DNA from 2 places in the Psychrosphaera aquimarina genome. Region 1 is predicted to be linked to the other one. Evidence: riboswitches for the same ligand, from Rfam matches in the RefSeq annotation. Region 1 holds a riboswitch; the other holds the start of a gene.
What was found. A riboswitch is a leader RNA that binds a small molecule or an ion and turns the genes downstream of it on or off. The one in region 1 is predicted to bind thiamine pyrophosphate.

Region 1 (9,288 bases):
CCTCTTTCTACATAGATCAGGAAGCATTATCTAAAGCTAAGTCCGTCGTTGAAGATATTGACCCCAACCAGATTGAAGCACACCAATTTAAAAGATGGGAAGTGATAACGGAAGCCCTTAAAAACTTCCGTTGATATCTGGGCTTACATCACCATTAACTGGTTTTGTCAGGGTGTTTAGCCGGGATTATTCGATAATAGTTTCTTACATATTCCATTGATGCATCCAAATCATCCACGACGATACTTGGGCCAAATCCCATTTCTTTCTTTTTATAATCTAGATGTACCAAATACACAGGAACTTGGGCTTCTTTTGCTATTCGTAAAAAACCGTTTTTCCACTTAGGCACATGGTGACGGGTGCCTTCAGGCGCAAGTGCAAATACCATAGATTCCGAGTGATTAAATTCATTCACAATTTGGCCGACGACCCCTCCTGCTTGTTTTCGATTAATTGGCATCCCCCCTAACCCACCAAGTAATGACTTGATTGGCCAAATAAATATCTGATGTTTCGCTCCCCACACCAGTTTAATGTCCATTGCTAACACTGCAAAAATGGCAATGAAAAAGTCCCAATTAGATGTATGTGGTGCAACACAAATTACACATTTTTTATCTGCAGGAAACTCGCCTTTGATCTGCCAACCTAATAATCCCAACATGCTTCGACCGAACCATCGAGTTAATCGATTCCCTAACCTTGAGTGATGTGTTTGTAATTCAGGTATTGTATTTTTACGTGATGTCATTTTAACGGACCTAATAATTCGCTTTAAAGTAGGAGTTAACTAATGTGATTACCATATAATAAAACCACATAAGCGGCAAAATGTTCCTGTGAACTTATTCACATAAACCGTTAAAAATTAGTATTAATGTGATAAGTCAGCACTAACAAAGTTAACATTGTTGGCTTATTTGCCCAAGCTAGGTATGGTGAGCGACATACTTTAATTAATTCCAGTTAGGCAAATATATGAAAATCAACGACATTGCAAAACAGAACTATGAATGGGTTGAAAAAATGGGATGGCATAATAAAACCACCCTAGAAGCTTTGGCACTCGTTGCATCTGAAGTTGGTGAAGCTATTAACGAATGCAGAAATGAAAAGCCAACCGATGCCTTTGGTGAAGAACTTGCCGATATAGTATTAAGAGTATTAGACATTGCGCACTGGCAAGGGATAGACCTTGAAAAGGAGATCCATGCCAAAATGCAGAAAAATCAGTTAAGAGGTACTAGGGGGAGAAGTAAATAACGTCTCCCCGATTTTTTAATTAATCTAACGCCCAATGGTTTGTTTTGCTCAAGGCTTCAACGTCACCAAGAGGTAAAGGTCTGGCGTATAAGTAACCCTGCCCTTGATCACAACCTAACTCTATTAACAAACTAGCGTGTTCGGATAACTCGATCCCTTCAGCGATAACGGTTAAGTTGAACCCTCTTGCCATATTTATAATCGTTTCGATTAACGCACTATCAGACAGATCTGTATGCATTTCTTTAACAAATGCCTGATCAATTTTTAATTTATCAATTGGGAAGTGTTTTAAATATGACAACGATGAATAACCAGTTCCAAAGTCATCAATAGCAATGCTTACACCGAGTTCTTTTAGTTGTTTAAACAACTCCATAATTGCATCAGCCCGTTTCATGATTGCATTTTCAGTTATTTCTAACTCCAATCCTTTAGGGTCAATCCCACTCTTTTCAATCTGTTGTTTAATGTCATTAAAAAAGTCACCAAAACCAAAATCACGCGGTGAAATATTCAATGACAAACAACCAGTAAAACCACGATCCTGCCAAACTTTCAACTGTTTACAGCCTTGCTCTAACACCCACTTTGAAATGTCATGGATGATCCCACGTTCTTCTGCTAACTCTATAAATTCACTTGCAGACAACAAGCCTTTTTCAGGATGATTCCAACGAATTAATGCTTCAACGCCAGTTAAAGCCCCAGTTAATAAATCAACTTGGGGTTGGTAAAACAGTTCGAGCTCATTTTGTTCAATCGCATGTTTCAGCTGCACAGACAATTTCAACTTCACGTCTGCTTGTTGCAACAAGGATTCGGTATAAAATGAATAGGTATTACGGCCATTTTGTTTTGCTCTGTACATTGCCGCATCGGCGAAAGTGACTAAATTCTCTGCGTCTTTTGCATCGTTAGGGAAAATAGATATACCTATACTCGTACCAATAAACACCTCATTCTCACCACTGAGCATAAATGGTTTATTGATGTCGTTAATTATATCTTGAGCCACCAAGATCAAATCATCTAAGTGAGCAACGCCTTCAACTAAAAGAACAAATTCATCACCACCTATTCTGGAAACGGTATCTGACTGACGCATTCGGTCTGACATTCTATTTGCTACTTGTTTAAGTAATTCGTCCCCTGCAACATGACCTAAACTGTCGTTCACAATTTTAAACTTATCTAAATCAATAAATAAAACCGCTAACTTACTATCTTGTCTTTTCGCTAGTCCAATGGCATGTTTCAACCGAGACTTAAGCATCAATCGATTTGGTAACCCCGTTAATGCATCATAATGCGCTAACCTCTCTAACCTTTGCTCTGATTGTTTTAGGCGTGTTATATCAGAGAAAACCCCCACATAATTAATCAGCTCACCGTATTCATCTTCCACTTTACTGATAGACAATAACTCAGGGTAAACATCGCCATTTTTACGTCTATTCCAAATTTCGCCACGCCAAAACCCTAAGGTATCCACCTGAGAAAACATCTCAGCAAAAAATTCAGGACCATGTCGATTTGAGCTTAATATTGCAGGCGTCTTACCGATAGAGTCCGCTTCTTCATAACCGGTTATCGCCGTAAAACCATGGTTAACTGCAATTATTCTTTGATTTGGGTCCGTTATTAATACGCCTTCCTGTGAGTTTTCAAATACTTTTGCATCTAGCTGTAACTTCTTCTCAATTTCAACTCGTTTTGTGATGTCATGAATGATTGAAAATAATATAGGTGTGTCATCGACCATCATTGGCGAAGTGTGGACCTCAACTTGCCTAATTGTACCGTCTGCTAATTTATGCGGAAATACGGAAAATTTTTGTTCAATATCAAGCGATCTTGCATGTTCAGACTCCGCTTTATCTATTGGAAAACCGCTCAAGTCTTGTATGCGTTTTTTACGCAGTTGCTGGTGGCTGTAACCATAGAATTCAATTGCAGAATCGTTAGCATCTATAATTTTTCCGGAAGTTTGTTCGATAAGAAACATAACCGAATCATGATCTTTAAAGAAAGTTCGGAAACGCTGCTCAGACTCTAATAGCTTTTTAATCGCATCTCTGTGAAGTAATTCAATATTTTGTTTTTGACGAAGGATCAAAAATGTAATCATAAAGATAACTAACGCTAGAGACCAAACCACTAAGTTAATGGAATATGTTAACCAACCTTCTATAGGTTCTGCCGCTATGCGCCAACTGCCATAAGGTAAATTTATGTCGAGTTGTGCTGGCGAAGTATCAAAGATACTAAGGTCACCAAAAAATATTTCTCCATTGGTACCACTGGCGTTCTTACCTCTTAACCCAATCTTAAGGTGATTTTGAGACGTTATCCCACTATCTGATAATATACTTTTATAATCTAAAACAATGGAAGCAATGCCCCATAAATCACCAGTAGACGACACAAATATAGGTTGTCTGGCAATGAGTCCAACTCCACCTTGGACTAAATTTAAGGGCCCTGCGACTATGATCTTATTTAAATTTACGGATTGAATGGCGGCGAGTTTTTGCTCAAGATTTTTTTGTAATCTAAACCAATTGCTTTTTCATTGCCTGCCATAGGGTACATGTGAGAAATGACGAGATCTTTTGCTAAGGCGATATTACGTATTCGGTTATCACTAATTAATGTCTCTCGTGCGAACAATTCAAACTGCTGCTGCGTAAGGTCTGGATTTAACGCAGCGTAAGTTATCAATCCTTGGGGTAACTTCAAGTTTTCATTAATCAGAAATTCAAGTCGAGCTCGAAAGTCAGAAAGCGCACGAGTAACCATAACAACTTGCTCTTGACGATCATGTGTAAATTTCGAATACTCAAAAAAAGCTAAAAAACTAAAGATAAGAAAAGAGGCAAAAACGATACTAAGGGTAAACTTCTTCTTAGGATTTTTATAATACTTTTGTTTTTTCACACAGATCCAAGTGCACTAAGTGCTATTAATTATTTGCGTATTTAACCGTAATAGCATTATAAATACCAGTGGAAAAACCTTTTGTTTTTCTAGGCTAAAGGGCGTTACAAGCTGAGTTCTCAACACATTAATTTAATGTGTGAAATCAGTTCCAAATCAGAAGAATAGAATAATCCTCAATATATTCAACATTTAAGCTTAATAATTGAGATTACTTAGCCAAATGAACCATCCAAAAAAACGCAACGCCTGATATTTAAATGATACTTTATATTGCCGTTAATTAGGGGGAATATAAATAAGGAGCCTTCCCCTGGAAATTTTTGTCTGGAACAAATTTTAACAGCCATAGGCTGGCCGCTTGCGGTGAAATATATGGACGTATTTCATAATCTAACCTCGCGAAGCGAGCGTTCGATTGTGTTGAGACACCATCTTATTATTCCCAACTGCATAACATTGAAATTGAGATCAACTCAATTACAGCAAGATATATTTAATTTGAATTTAATAATATAAGAATGGGGAATATTAAGATGGTGCTCTCCCGGAAAAATTTGTCGGGAACAAATTTTAACAGCCGTAGGCTGGCCGCTTGCGGTGAAATACATGGACGTATTTCATAATCTAACCTCGCGCAGCGAGCGTTCGATTGTGTCGGGCTTAATTTTAATATCCGCCAATGCATATTGTGCAAACGATAAGCGTGCGAAAAACATTCAGACTGAATAACATTTGAAATTGGCGTTAAATAATTGAGGGAATATTAAGATGGTGCCTCGACCCGGAGCATGAATGTCTGGAACATTCATCAACAGCTTTAGCTGGCCCGTAGGGCTTGATGTTGTTCCATTTGCTTATTTACACAATCAGCAAACCAAAACATGCTTGACTCTCTACTCCGGTTTTTATGCAAAGGTCACTGGTTGAAATAGTTAGTACCTACATCCATTTAATTTCTTAAACATGTTTTGTCATGTCTACGATAGGTTTAAAAATCGTTTATGCTTCGCTAAATTGATTTGACGTAGACAGCTATGCCTACAACAATTTATCTCGACTAAACAATTTTTAATTCCTACTGAATTCGCAAATAAACAAGCGTAACAACATATTCATGTATGTACTGAGTCATCGAACTGAGCGAAGCGAACGTTCGATGTGTCGAGAACTATCTTATTCCCTTTAGAAACTAACGTAATATGAACAAATAACAGAATTATTGAATGATGAGTTTAACTAATGAATAAGTGTATTTAGAAGGGAATAAGATGGTGCCTCGACCCGGAATCGAACCAGGGACACGAGGATTTTCAATCCTCTGCTCTACCGACTGAGCTATCGAGGCACATAGTGTGCTTTTTACTTTTGGTACTGTTTAAAAGAGTGGTGCCGACTGCCGGAGTCGAACTGGCGACCTACTGATTACAAGTCAGTTGCTCTACCAACTGAGCTAAGTCGGCACATGATCTTTTAACAAGAACACCGTTAAATTGCCGTATCTATAAAGAAATGGTGCCTCGACCCGGAATCGAACCAGGGACACGAGGATTTTCAATCCTCTGCTCTACCGACTGAGCTATCGAGGCGAATTTAACGGCAGGGAGGATAAAGAAAATAAGGTCAGATAGCAATAGAATTTTTACAAATAATCCTAGCATCCCCTTTACTTGGTTGATATTCAAACAACCTGTTTAAAAGGCAAACTAAATTACACATCCAATATGGTGCTTTACAAATAAGTTATAACGTTAAAACCGTGTATTTGGGGTTGCGCTGAAAAATTGAATAGCTTAGTATCGCCTCGACTTGTCGGAGTGCCAATTACATTTTTGTGTTGGCTGAGATCGCGAAAGCGGGATCCGTAGAACCTGATTCAGACTAATATCTGCGAAGGAAACAAGGGAAATAACACCCGTTTTAGTATTTCACCCGCCCTGGGCGAATCTTAGTAAAATAGGTATTACAAAGCTCCTGTAAATCTACACTCCGTCTTTTGTGCTCAATATTTTGAGCGAATTAACCAAAAGGCAGAAACCATGACTAAACTTACTCGCCGCGAACGTCGCGCACAAGCCGAACAATTTTTAACAAACTGTTCCAACCAACGTTTCCCAAACTCAAAAAAAGTCTATATCGAAGGAAGCACCTACCCGATTAAAGTAGGTATGCGTGAAATATCCTTAGCCGATTCACTCGTAGGCGGTAGCCAAGACAACCCTATTTTAGAACCTAATCAACCTATTCGTGTATATGACACATCCGGCCCTTATACCGACGAAGATACGCAAATTGACGTACATAAAGGGTTAGCTAAATTACGTGCTAGTTGGATTGAAGCCAGAGACGATACCGAAGTATTAGAAGGGGCAACCTCGGGTTATAGTCAACAACGTTTGGCTGACGAAGGCTTAGATCATATTCGTTTTGAAAATCTACCTAAAGTACGCCGTGCCTTACCGGGTAAAAACGTGACTCAAATGCATTACGCTCGTAAAGGTATTATCACGCCAGAAATGGAATATATTGCCATTCGTGAGAACCTAAAACGACAACAACTTAATGACGAGATGTTAACCCAACAACACCCAGGCCAAAGCTTTGGAGCTAGCATTCCAAATGAAATCACTGCTGAATTTGTAAGAGATGAAGTGGCTCGAGGTCGCGCCATCATTCCATCAAACATTAATCATCCAGAAGCTGAACCTATGATCATTGGCCGTAACTTTTTAATCAAAGTAAACGCCAACATAGGTAACTCAGCGGTTACATCGTCTATTGAAGAAGAAGTAGAAAAACTAGTTTGGTCTACCAAGTGGGGTGCCGACACCGTAATGGATTTATCGACGGGACGTTATATTCATGAAACCCGTGAATGGATCATTCGTAATTCTCCTGTGCCAATTGGCACAGTCCCTATTTACCAAGCACTAGAAAAAGTAAATGGCGTTGCCGAAGATTTAACGTGGGAAATTTTCCGTGACACCTTAATAGAACAAGCTGAACAAGGGGTGGATTACTTTACTATCCACGCCGGTGTCTTGCTTAGGTATGTGCCTATGACCGCAAAACGTGTGACCGGAATTGTCTCCCGTGGTGGATCTATTATGGCTAAATGGTGTTTGTCACATCACAAAGAAAACTTCTTATACACGCATTTTGAAGACATTTGTGAGATATGTAAAAAGTACGATGTATCTTTCTCATTAGGTGATGGTTTAAGACCTGGCTCGGTTGCTGATGCTAACGATGAAGCGCAATTTAGTGAATTACGCACCTTAGGTGAATTAACTAAAATTGCGTGGAAACATGATGTGCAAACCATCATCGAAGGTCCAGGACATGTACCTTTACACATGATAAAAGAAAACATGGAACAACAATTAGAACATTGTGGCGAAGCGCCTTTTTATACTTTGGGGCCATTAACCACAGATATAGCTCCGGGTTACGATCATATAACCTCTGGTATTGGTGCCGCTAATATTGGCTGGTACGGTTGTGCCATGTTGTGTTACGTAACACCTAAAGAGCACTTAGGTTTACCCAATAAAGAAGATGTTAAAGAAGGATTGATCACTTACAAAATAGCGGCACACGCGGGTGATTTAGCCAAAGGGCATCCTGGCGCGCAAATTCGAGATAATGCATTATCTAAAGCCCGTTTTGAATTCCGTTGGCACGATCAATTTAACTTAGGATTAGATCCTGAGCGTGCACTTGAGTATCACGACGAAACACTACCACAAGAATCAGGCAAAGTTGCGCACTTCTGTTCTATGTGCGGCCCTAAATTCTGCTCAATGAAAATTAGCCAAGAAGTGAGAGATTATGCTGCTGACTTAGAAGCTGATGCTCAAAGTAAAGGACAATCTATCGCGATTAAACTGCTAGATGAAACCGTCAGCACCGACAGTGCTGCGTTAGAAAAGGCAGTCGCTGAAGTTTCTGAACAAGGTATGGCTGAAAAGTCAGCGGAATTTAAAGCGTCGGGTAGTGAAATTTATCACCCTGCGAAGTAGAAGCCGTTTGTAATACATACCTTATAAATATGAGTTACAAAGTACATCAAGGAACGAAATACACAATGAATATTGCGGTAGTTGGAGCGGGGTTAATGGGTCGACTCACCGCCTTGTCTTTAACCAGACAAGGTTATCAGGTGAACCTGTTTGACAAGGACGACAAACAAGCCAAACAGAGTGCAGCTTATGCGGCGGGGGGATTATTAACGCCGCTGGGTGAGTCCATGAGTTGTGAACCTAACATTGTTAAAATGGGGATTGCGTCAATAACAATGTGGCCTGAATTACTGTCCACATTAGATGTTAATGTCTATTTTCAACAACGAGGGGCAATCATGGTAAGTCATGAGCAGGACAAAGGAGATCACCAACGTTTTGTTCAACATATCGCCCGTAACTATGCACAACATACCGTAACATCATTAAACAAACAGCAATTGTATTCGCTCGAACCCGAGTTAGCCCAACACTTTAACCAAGGTTTGTTTTTACCCGACGAAGGGCAAATTGATAACCGCATGTTATTAACAGCCTTACAACACCAACTCGAGTTGGAACAAGTTAATTGGGTAACCGAGGCTGAAGTAAGTCAAATAACCAACCAAACAACGCATTGCCAGTTAACGGTGAATGATCAAGTTCAACACTTTGATTTGGTTATTGATTGTCGAGGGACTGGGGCTAGAGCGAGTTTAGATCCAAACCATCAAGCTTTACCTCTTGACGATTTACGCGCCGTAAGAGGTGAATTGTTCCACTTGTATGCACCTGAGGTTAATTTAACTCGCCCCGTCAGATTAATGCATCCAAGGTATCAGCTTTATATTGCCCCTAAACCTAATCATGTTTATCTAGTCGGCGCGACCGAAATTGAAAGTGATGACTTATCGCCAATGACTGTGCGATCAGCAATGGAGTTACTCAGTGCAGCTTATAGTGTTCACTCGGGTTTTGCAGAAGCAAACATTCGTCAACACATCAGTCAATTAAGACCTGCATTTAGTGACAACCAACCACAGGTTTTGGTCAAACAACGTTTAATTCAAGTCAATGGTTT
Region 2 (9,288 bases), on a different contig from region 1:
TAGCCGCCCAACTTACTATACTGGAACTGTCTGTCGCGCTAGCCGTTTTATCGGCTTTACGCCACTGCCACCAGCCATAAATGGCCATTAACAAATAATAGAAGCTTAACAAACTCTCCATTAACAATGCGCCTTGCCAGAATAAAATGGTATAAATTAAGGTTGAGATAAAGGCTGCCGGCCAACACCATAAACTTTCTTTCATTACTAGAATCAGATAGGCAAGCCCTAGAAACACCCCAACATATTCCCAACCTGACATAGCTTCAAAGCCAGCTAATATTTGCTCAAACATATTTATTCCTAAGCACAGTTAACTTGCGTATTTTTGGTACAAGTTACCTGGGATAAATTTACAAGCAAATACGGTGGTACCGTATAATTCAAAACTGGTTTTTAACTCTTGAGTTAATGCCTTCATAACCACATCGTAATCACCAAAAAGCTGAGTACTCATCACATTCGTGACGATAGTAATATCTTGATGTGTGTTGATGCGATCGATGAAATTTTGTATTGCGGCGACGTAATCTACCTCAGCTAAAGGGTACTTACTTATTTCTACACTTAATTGCATTTTTTGTCCTTGTTGCGCTCACATTAGAGAAACCTAATGTGAGTACTGTTTTAAGGTTATGTTGATAACTTATTAACGTTGAATGTACAGGCATTAAAATAGGTAATCGAGTCTAATGCCGATAACTCTTGGTTCACCAAATTGCTCGTAGTTTTTCGCAACCCAGCCATCTCTAGGATCATTGCCAAAATAGAAACCTCGTACACCATATTCTTCATCAGTTAAGTTACGCCCCCATAATGTGACATCAATAACGTCACCTTTATAAGTTAAGCTGGCATTAGCTAAGACGACGGAATCGGCCGTTTCATCATGACTATATGAATAATAAAATTCGTCTTTGCCAGTGAAAGATACATTAGCAATGATATTATCCGTCAGTTGCCAGTCGGCACCCAAGTTAAACTGATATTTTGGCGCGTGGGCTTGCTCTCTACCACTTATATTTACAGACACATCTTCGCCAGTGACAGGATCTTCTTCAAGGCGGTCAATATTGTCTATTTCCGTTTCTAGTAACGATAATCCAGCAAATACCTTGATGCTCTTGGTTAATTTATAATTAACGCTGGTTTCAACACCGTAATTTGAACCGGTAGGGACATTCGACAAATAACCAACAAACACAGGTACAACACTGTTATCCGTTAACCATTGTTTAATTTGCATGTCGTCACGTGTTGAGTAAAACAAGGTCGCCACGGCATTTAACTTATTGTCGTTTGAGTTATATTTTAAACCTAACTCAACATTAGTTAGTGTTTCAGGTTTAAAGCTCGCATGTTCTCTTAATTCAAAATAAAACTGCTGTAAGTTCGCATCATTAAGTTTGCTTAATGCTTCGCCATTTACGCCACCGGCTTTGAAACCTTGACTGACCCTAAAATAAGCTAAAAATGCATCATCGTATTGTTTGCTCGCAGTGAAATGTCCGCCCCACATAGTGTCATCAGTCGAACTTACCGTGCCGTTACTATCGGCATAATCACCTTGATAATTTTCAACTCTTAAGCCGGCCGTAATGTTAATACTGTCCGACAAAGCAAAACGTTTTTCACCATATAACGCGATATTCGCGACGTCATAATCACTTAAAAAGTCAGAGTCGTTCCAAGTATATTGACGGGTTAAATCTGCATTTTTTTGTTGGTTATATAGGCCAACCACCCAATCTTTGTCTTTGCTTGTTAAACGTAAATCAAGTTGATCTGCAGTACGTTTTCTAAAGTAATAATCGGTACTTGAATACCCGTCTGGATGGATTCCAGTAAATGACCAATCGTCGTTGTATTGACCGTAAGCCCAGTCTTCATCAAAACCATAATCTAGATCCGAATTCGAGTGGCTAATAAATAATTCTGCATCTGCAAATGAAAAGCCTTGGTATTTATTTGTCAGTGCTATTGCAGTGGTATCTTGTCTATCAAAACCAGGTTCATCAGACAAAGTAGTGCGATTTAAATCTAATGAAAATGAATCATATCCGTTATTAATATCAAACTTATGTAAAACCGCTTTCATTGTCCATTCTTGGCTCATTTCCACATCTAACATAGCGCGAACAGACAACTCATCAATACCATTGGTGTCTTTACGGCCTAAGTAGGTATTTTCAATATAACCGTCACCGTCTACTTTATTAACGGAGACTCGATATTCTGCTTTGTTATTTATGTCACCACCATACGCTGCAGCCAATTGCTGAAAACCGTAATTTCCCATAGAAACTCTAACTTTGCCTTCTTGACCAGACCCCGTTTCGGTACTCGCTAAGTTTATAAACCCAGCCATGGCATTTGCACCAACGCTGGTGCCTTGAGGCCCTTTGAAAACTTCTACTTGGTCAATATCGAATAAAGTAGCGGCATTAGCGATTTCTGAATAATCGATACGGTCAATAGCCACACCGACTGAAGGGTTAACCGGATCAACAAATTGGCTACGTTCACCGATACCACGAATTTGAAAAAAGCGCGCTCTTGAACTGCCTGACGAATAATTAATATTACCAACTTGTTGTAAAACATCTTGAATATGGTCTGCGCCGCTTTTTTCTAATGCAGCTTTGTTTATTACGTCGATTGAATTAGCGGCATTTTTAGCTGAGGTTGGTAATAACTCACCTTTAACTACAATTTTTTCGATTTCTTTTTTTGAATTTTCATCTGCAATAACAGGCAAAGCCATTGCTAAGCTGACAACAATTAAAGATGGTGCATATGTTTTCATTTGGTTCTCTTGTTTGTTCTATTTGAAAGACAAAAGAGCCGGTCGTAAGCGAGGATAAATTGATGTGTTTTTTAATGCATAACATTGAACGTGTTATGCCTCCATCCCTACGCCGGTACAAGCCGGATCAGGTTCTAAGGATTTGCTTGCGCATCTCAGTCCAAACTCGCCATTGAGTTTGAACACTCCTTGGTATTCGTAGGGAAGTGTAATTATCTATAGGTTAAATTACTAGGGTTATTTGTTGGTCAGACGTCTCATTGCTATATGAGGGATGCCATCTTCTAAGTACATGTCTGAAATTTGCTCAAAACCTAACGTATTATAAAATTTAGTTAAGTGCTGTTGGGCAGAAATGTGACAAGCGTGCTGCGGCCATAAGGTGTCCGCATGCGATAACGCTTCGCGCATCAGTTCATACCCTAAACTTTGTCCTCTGAATTTGTCAGATACAAGCACTCGACCAATGGCTGATTCATTTTTATAAACCACATCGGGGGCTAAAATTCGGCAGTAACTTGTAAGGTTATCTTGTTGATAATTAAACACATGTAATGTTTGTGGATCTCTGTCAATTTCATCTAAATCTGGGTAATAACATTCTTGTTCAACAACAAACACATCAATGCGTAATTTTAATATGTCATATAGTTCATCGGTCGTGAGTTGATCAAACCGTTTAACATGCCAATCTAAGTTTTTTTTCATATTAAATTTTAGCCAAGAAATGATGACTACAATTTAACGCGGTTTAATTAAATTGCCAACGTATAACTTGGCTTTAATCACTTCGCGCTGTATTCTACCCCCATATTTAGCCTTCTAATTGGTCACGTATTATGTTTTTACGAGTTCTGTACTGTGTTATTGCTATTTGTCTAATTGTTACGCCTCTAGTTAATGCAGATCCTATCCCCAAAGAATTAGAATGGTCAGATTTAGTGCCTAAAGGTTTTGATGCTGGCACTCCTGATATTGAACATATAGGCCAAGCGATGGCAGGACCGCAGACAATTAATGCACCTGTAGTAAAAGAATTAGATGGTCAACTTATTAAAATACCAGGTTTTGTTGTGCCGCTTGAAGGTGATGACAACAAAGTAACTGAGTTTCTACTTGTTCCTTATTTTGGCGCATGTGTTCATGTCCCCCCGCCGCCATCAAACCAACTAATCTATGTTACTTTTCCTGAAGGCGCACCTGCCGAAGCGATGTACGATCCAATATGGGTAATCGGTACATTGAGCACTGAAGAATGGAAAGGCGAATTAGCGCAAGTTGGTTACACTATGGTGGGTACTAAAGTTGCTCCTTATGACGACTTTTAGTTACCTAAACTAGAGCTAGATCAAGTCTTTCAGCAATAAATTAGTATAAAGTAATATACTTAATCTTATTAACTCATCATCTTTTGAGTTGTATTTTATTTTTATAAATCTGGATCATCCCATGAGTGATAAAATAGACATAAAAAATATCCCAAGTGACGTAAAAGTCTACCGCCCTGAAGCTGAGAAAGTACAACAGTACAATTTACGAAGCCGAATCTATGTAAGAGCAGTGAAAGGGTTACATCAGATGCTTAGACGCAGAATTGGCATCATATCTTTAGGACTGTTTGCATTATTACCATGGATTCAGTACGGCGACAGTCAAGCAATCTTATTTGATATTGCCAACCAAGAATTTAATATTTTTGGTCTTACTTTATGGCCTCAAGACCTGACTTTATTTGCCACGTTAATTATCATATCTGCTTATTTATTGTTTTTTGTTACTACTTTTTATGGGCGAGTATGGTGCGGATATATGTGTCCACAAACCGTTTGGACCTTTATGTTTATATGGTTCGAAGAGAAAATTGAGGGGACGGCAAATAAACGTAAACGCCTAGACTCTTTGCCTTTGAGCTTCGAAAAAGTATGGAAAAAAGGCCTTAAACACACATCTTGGGTCATAGTGTCGTTATTAACATCACTCACCTTCATTGGTTACTTTGTGCCAATCGATCAATTATTTGTAGAGTTTTTCACATTACAAAGCTCAGGTCTTATTGTGGGCTGGACTTTATTTTTTGCTGGCTGTACCTACGCAAATGCTGGTTGGATGCGTGAAATAATGTGTTTACACATTTGTCCTTACGCGCGTTTTCAATCGTCTATGTTTGATAAAGACACATTTACGGTTACTTATGATGAAAAACGTGGTGAAAAACGTGGCCCAAGATCGCGCAAAAAAGATCACAAAGAGTTGGGGTTAGGTGACTGTATTGACTGTAACTTGTGTGTTCAAGTTTGTCCTACCGGTATTGATATCCGTAATGGCTTGCAATACGAATGTATAAATTGTGGTGCTTGTATCGATGCCTGTGACGAAACCATGGATAAAATGAATTATGAAAGAGGACTGATCTCCTACACCACTGAACATAGTTTAGAAGGTAAAAAAACTCATATTCTTAGACCTAAATTATTTGGTTACTTGCTCGTTATTATTATTATGACGGTGGCTTTTGTTTGGCAAATCACCTCTCGACAACCTTTAGAGTTAAATATAGACAGAGATCGCACCGCACTGTATCGAGAAAATAGTGATGGGTTAATCGAAAATACGTTCACGTTATTAATTTTAAATAAGAGCCAACAAGACAATACTTATACGGTAAACATCGAAGGGTTGGATAATTTTAAATATTTCGGTGATAAAGAAGTGAATGTTTTAGCTGGGGAAGCTTATACTCTGCCTATTAGTTTGGCCGTTGACCCATACGATTTAGACAAACCAGTTACTAACATAGTAATCACGGTGACCTCTAAAGATGGTGAAGTGAAAGTGTATGAAGAGTCTCGATTCTTCAAAGGACGTTAATGAGCAATTTTGATTTTTCAAATCTTGGCCCAGATCTTATTTTAGATGCCATTGAATCTGTCGGTATTTATCCTGAATCTGGGCTGTTGCCCCTTAACAGTTATGAAAATCGTGTCTATCAATTTAAAGCCGACGATAGTCAGCGTTATGTTGTTAAATTTTACCGTCCAGAACGATGGAGTGATGACACGATTTTAGAGGAACACACGTTCTGTGATGAGTTATTAGCTCATGATGTGCCACTAGCCGCTCCCATCAAAATCGACGGGAAAACTTTATTTGAATTTAACGACTTCCGCTTTTGCATATTCAAAAGTGTTGGTGGTCGCATGTTTGAATTAGACAACTTAGACCAACTTGAATGGTTGGGACGTTTATTGGGTAAATTACATAAGGCCAGTTCTAACAGCTTGTTTCAATCCAGAGATACCATCAATATTGAGCAAGAACTGAAAGCCTCGACTGAGGTAATTAAACAAGTAAACTTTATTCCTCCATATTTACAAAATACTTTTTTTAGTGATTTAGCCTTATTAACTGAACGTACTTTAGAGCATAACAATACTAATTATAGAACGATCAAGTTACATGGCGATTGCCATGCTGGGAATATTTTGTGGCAATCTCATGATGCGAAAAGTGATGCCATTTTGGTTGATTTTGATGACTGTTTAAATGGCCCAGCTATCCAAGATATATGGATGATGTTAAATGGTGATCGACAAGAGAAATTGATGCAACTAGATGTACTTATCAATGCGTATGAAGAGTTCCATGATTTTAACCACGCTGAGTTTTCATTAATAGAGCCATTACGTGCTCGAAGAATGGTAAATTATATGGCATGGATTTCTAATCGATGGTCAGATCCTGCTTTTCCTCGTAACTTTTCTTGGTTTGCTACTGATAAATACTGGGAACAACAAATTTTAGCGATGAAAGAACAAATTGCAGCGTTAAACGAAGCAACTTTAAAGCTATTCCCATAGTCAGAAGAACGACATATCAAATAACTTAACCAAGGTTGTAATGTGATATTACAAAAGTAATAATTCGTTAACGATTCAATTTTAAATACAACACAGTTTTTTCAAATAGGAAATACATTCGATGAAAAATTTAATCACATTAGTTATGGCAATATTTATGGTTGCCACTGCATCATCTGCTGAAGAAATAAAAGAGGGTGTGCATTATGAAGTTATTGCCACCACTACAACTGCAACTCCAGAAGTAAAAGAATTTTTTTCCTATTACTGCCCACATTGTCATAACTTTGAACCTCTAGCTGATAGCCTTAAAAAAGCCGCGAAAACGGATAACTTTAAATTTGTAAAAAGCCACGTAGATTTTTTACCAGCAGCAGGACCGGACATTCAAATGATGTTAACTAAAGCTTTGGTTACTTCTGAGGTATTAAATGTTCCAGCGGCTTCTAAAGCAATTTTTGAATATATACATAATCAACGTGGTGTATTCACTAAAGAAAAAGACATTCGTGATCTGTTTTTAATTCACAATGTTGATGGTGAAAAATTTGATAAAGCCTTTAACAGCTTTGCCGTTAAAGCAGCAGCGAATAAAATGAAAAAAGAACAAGACTCTTTATCTCGTCGTCGTGTTCTTACCGGTGTTCCAACATTTATTGTTAACGGTAAATATAAGATTTTAAATAGCGGATTCAAAAATGCAAAAACGTATGATGAATACTTTGCACAAATCCAAGCTGCAGCAATAGAATTAACAAAGAAAAAATAACGATTGTTAGATTTACTTAAACGAACGTTTACTTCTCCTTCAAGTATCTCACCCGAGTTAGTTGAAGGAGAACATCAACTTTATTTACCCACTGAAAACAAGACGATTACTTATCAACTTAAACTAAGTAAACGCCGAACCTCGTTAAGCATAGAAATCAAACAACACCAAATCCAAGTCAAAGCCCCATATTGGAGTGATCTCAACGTTATCGAGTCTTTCTTAATTAAAAAGCAAAGTTGGATAATAGAAAAACAACAGCAACAACGTATTTTCCCAGTCAATCAAAATACCTATCAAACAGGTTCCAAGCTTTTATTGTTTGGTCATTGGTTAACATTAACGGTTAATCATGGTTCTAAATTCCAACTGTCACTTACTAACGATAAACGACTGTTGATAATGACGATTCCTCGTCATATCAAAAAACCACAACAGTATGTTCGCAGTAAACTTGTCCAGTTTTACATTCAACAAGCACAACAATATGTCAGTCCAAAGTTGCAGCAACTCCAACAGGAAATGAATCTGCAAGCAAAGGCATTAGAGTTTAAAGTATATAAACGTCGTTGGGGTTGTTGTTACGCCTCTGGACTCATCCGAATTAATCCTATGCTTATGGGCGCACCACATTGGGTGATAGATTGCGTGTTAATCCATGAGTTGAGTCATTTAACTCATATGGATCATTCAAGCGCTTTTTGGCAATTAAATAAACAATATTGTGAACATTGTGATCTAAGTAAAAAATGGTTATTTGAACATAGCCTTGCTTTGACGTTACTTTAACTATTGAGGTTGGTATCTTCTGCTAGGTGACTTTAATTAAGCGACCGCGCTAAAACCTTGTTCATGTGGGATGGTAGCGGTTGCATATCTATTTGAAATAACTTGAGCCGTTTTACTTTCAAATACCTGGCTTTGTTGAATTTGTTCAGCGTCTTTAGCTAATGCCATTTTATTTGGGTATTCAGCATTGTCATCAACCGACGTGATCGACACAAAATCTAAATCTGATTGGTCAAAATCACCTTCTACGGCCCCAGTTTCAGACGCTGGTAAACTTCCTAATTGAACAGAACTTGGGCTTGTTGAACCCTCTTTTTCAGTACTGACAGACGCATTTTGTTGAACCATTTCTGCTCTAGCGTCGGCTATGTTTCTTGCTGCTTGGGCCGCTACTTTACGATCTTGAGAAGATGGCTCTGCAGGTGCCAATGCAGCAGCTTGCACCGTTTGCATTTTTCGTATTGTCGCTTCAGGCGTTGCTTCTTTTGAAACATCGATAGAAACTTCACCACCAACAGCATATTTTTGGCCATTAGGACCTGTTTGGTACTCATAGCTTGGTGTTCCAGCATACGTCCCCCCAATTGCAGCATGAGCTTGTTCATGCGCTTTTACTTCATTATCTCTTTGCTGTAACTGTTGGATCTGCTGTTGTTCTTGCTGTTGTTGCTTTTGTGCTTGTTCATCCGACGCGTTGTCGCCTGAACCAGCATTATTAATTGACGTAGATTGTGACGAGTTAGATTCATCGTCAGATGCACCTGTAGAGCCTTGATTAGCTTGTTCAGACCCTTTTTCTGGTGAATCTTGTTCTTGGTCTGATGCTTGTTCACCTTGTGACTGTTCATCACTCTCAGGAATAACTTGAGAGTCATAACGATTTGATTGAATATTTTCGTAGGTTGAAACCGAAGGTTGGTTTATTGGAGGACGAACATCTTGCTCTCTAGACTTTTGCGGAACGATGGCAGCTGGTTTTACTGCTGGAGGCACAACCTCTCTCAACGCATTAGCTTTTGCTAATGACTCCGTAGCAGGCGCTGCTGAATTAACAACGACCTGTGGAA

Region 2: it holds a riboswitch for thiamine pyrophosphate, as region 1 does, so the genes downstream of both, RT723_RS03850 (TonB-dependent receptor) here and thiC (phosphomethylpyrimidine synthase ThiC) in region 1, are expected to answer to the same signal.

Annotation. Positions count from the first base shown of each region.
Region 1 covers NZ_JAWCUA010000010.1:433,210-442,497, reverse strand. The annotation lists gene RT723_RS13945 (tetratricopeptide repeat protein) at 1-134, shown strand, start outside; gene RT723_RS13940 (1-acyl-sn-glycerol-3-phosphate acyltransferase) at 155-754, opposite strand; gene RT723_RS13935 (MazG nucleotide pyrophosphohydrolase domain-containing protein) at 982-1,266, shown strand; gene RT723_RS13930 (sensor domain-containing protein) at 1,286-3,694, opposite strand; gene RT723_RS13925 (hypothetical protein) at 3,775-4,206, opposite strand; tRNA gene RT723_RS13920 (tRNA-Phe) at 5,479-5,554, opposite strand; tRNA gene RT723_RS13915 (tRNA-Thr) at 5,594-5,669, opposite strand; tRNA gene RT723_RS13910 (tRNA-Phe) at 5,720-5,795, opposite strand; TPP riboswitch at 6,010-6,122, shown strand; gene thiC (phosphomethylpyrimidine synthase ThiC) at 6,246-8,228, shown strand; gene thiO (glycine oxidase ThiO) at 8,294-9,288, shown strand, end outside.
Region 2 covers NZ_JAWCUA010000003.1:149,946-159,233, forward strand. The annotation lists gene pnuC (nicotinamide riboside transporter PnuC) at 1-301, opposite strand, end outside; gene RT723_RS03845 (YkoF family thiamine/hydroxymethylpyrimidine-binding protein) at 314-577, opposite strand; gene RT723_RS03850 (TonB-dependent receptor) at 671-2,806, opposite strand; TPP riboswitch at 2,894-3,006, opposite strand; gene RT723_RS03855 (GNAT family N-acetyltransferase) at 3,044-3,514, opposite strand; gene RT723_RS03860 (DUF3299 domain-containing protein) at 3,646-4,134, shown strand; gene ccoG (cytochrome c oxidase accessory protein CcoG) at 4,256-5,674, shown strand; gene RT723_RS03870 (serine/threonine protein kinase) at 5,674-6,663, shown strand; gene RT723_RS03875 (thiol:disulfide interchange protein DsbA/DsbL) at 6,785-7,432, shown strand; gene RT723_RS03880 (M48 family metallopeptidase) at 7,436-8,221, shown strand; gene RT723_RS03885 (putative metalloprotease CJM1_0395 family protein) at 8,258-9,288, opposite strand, start outside.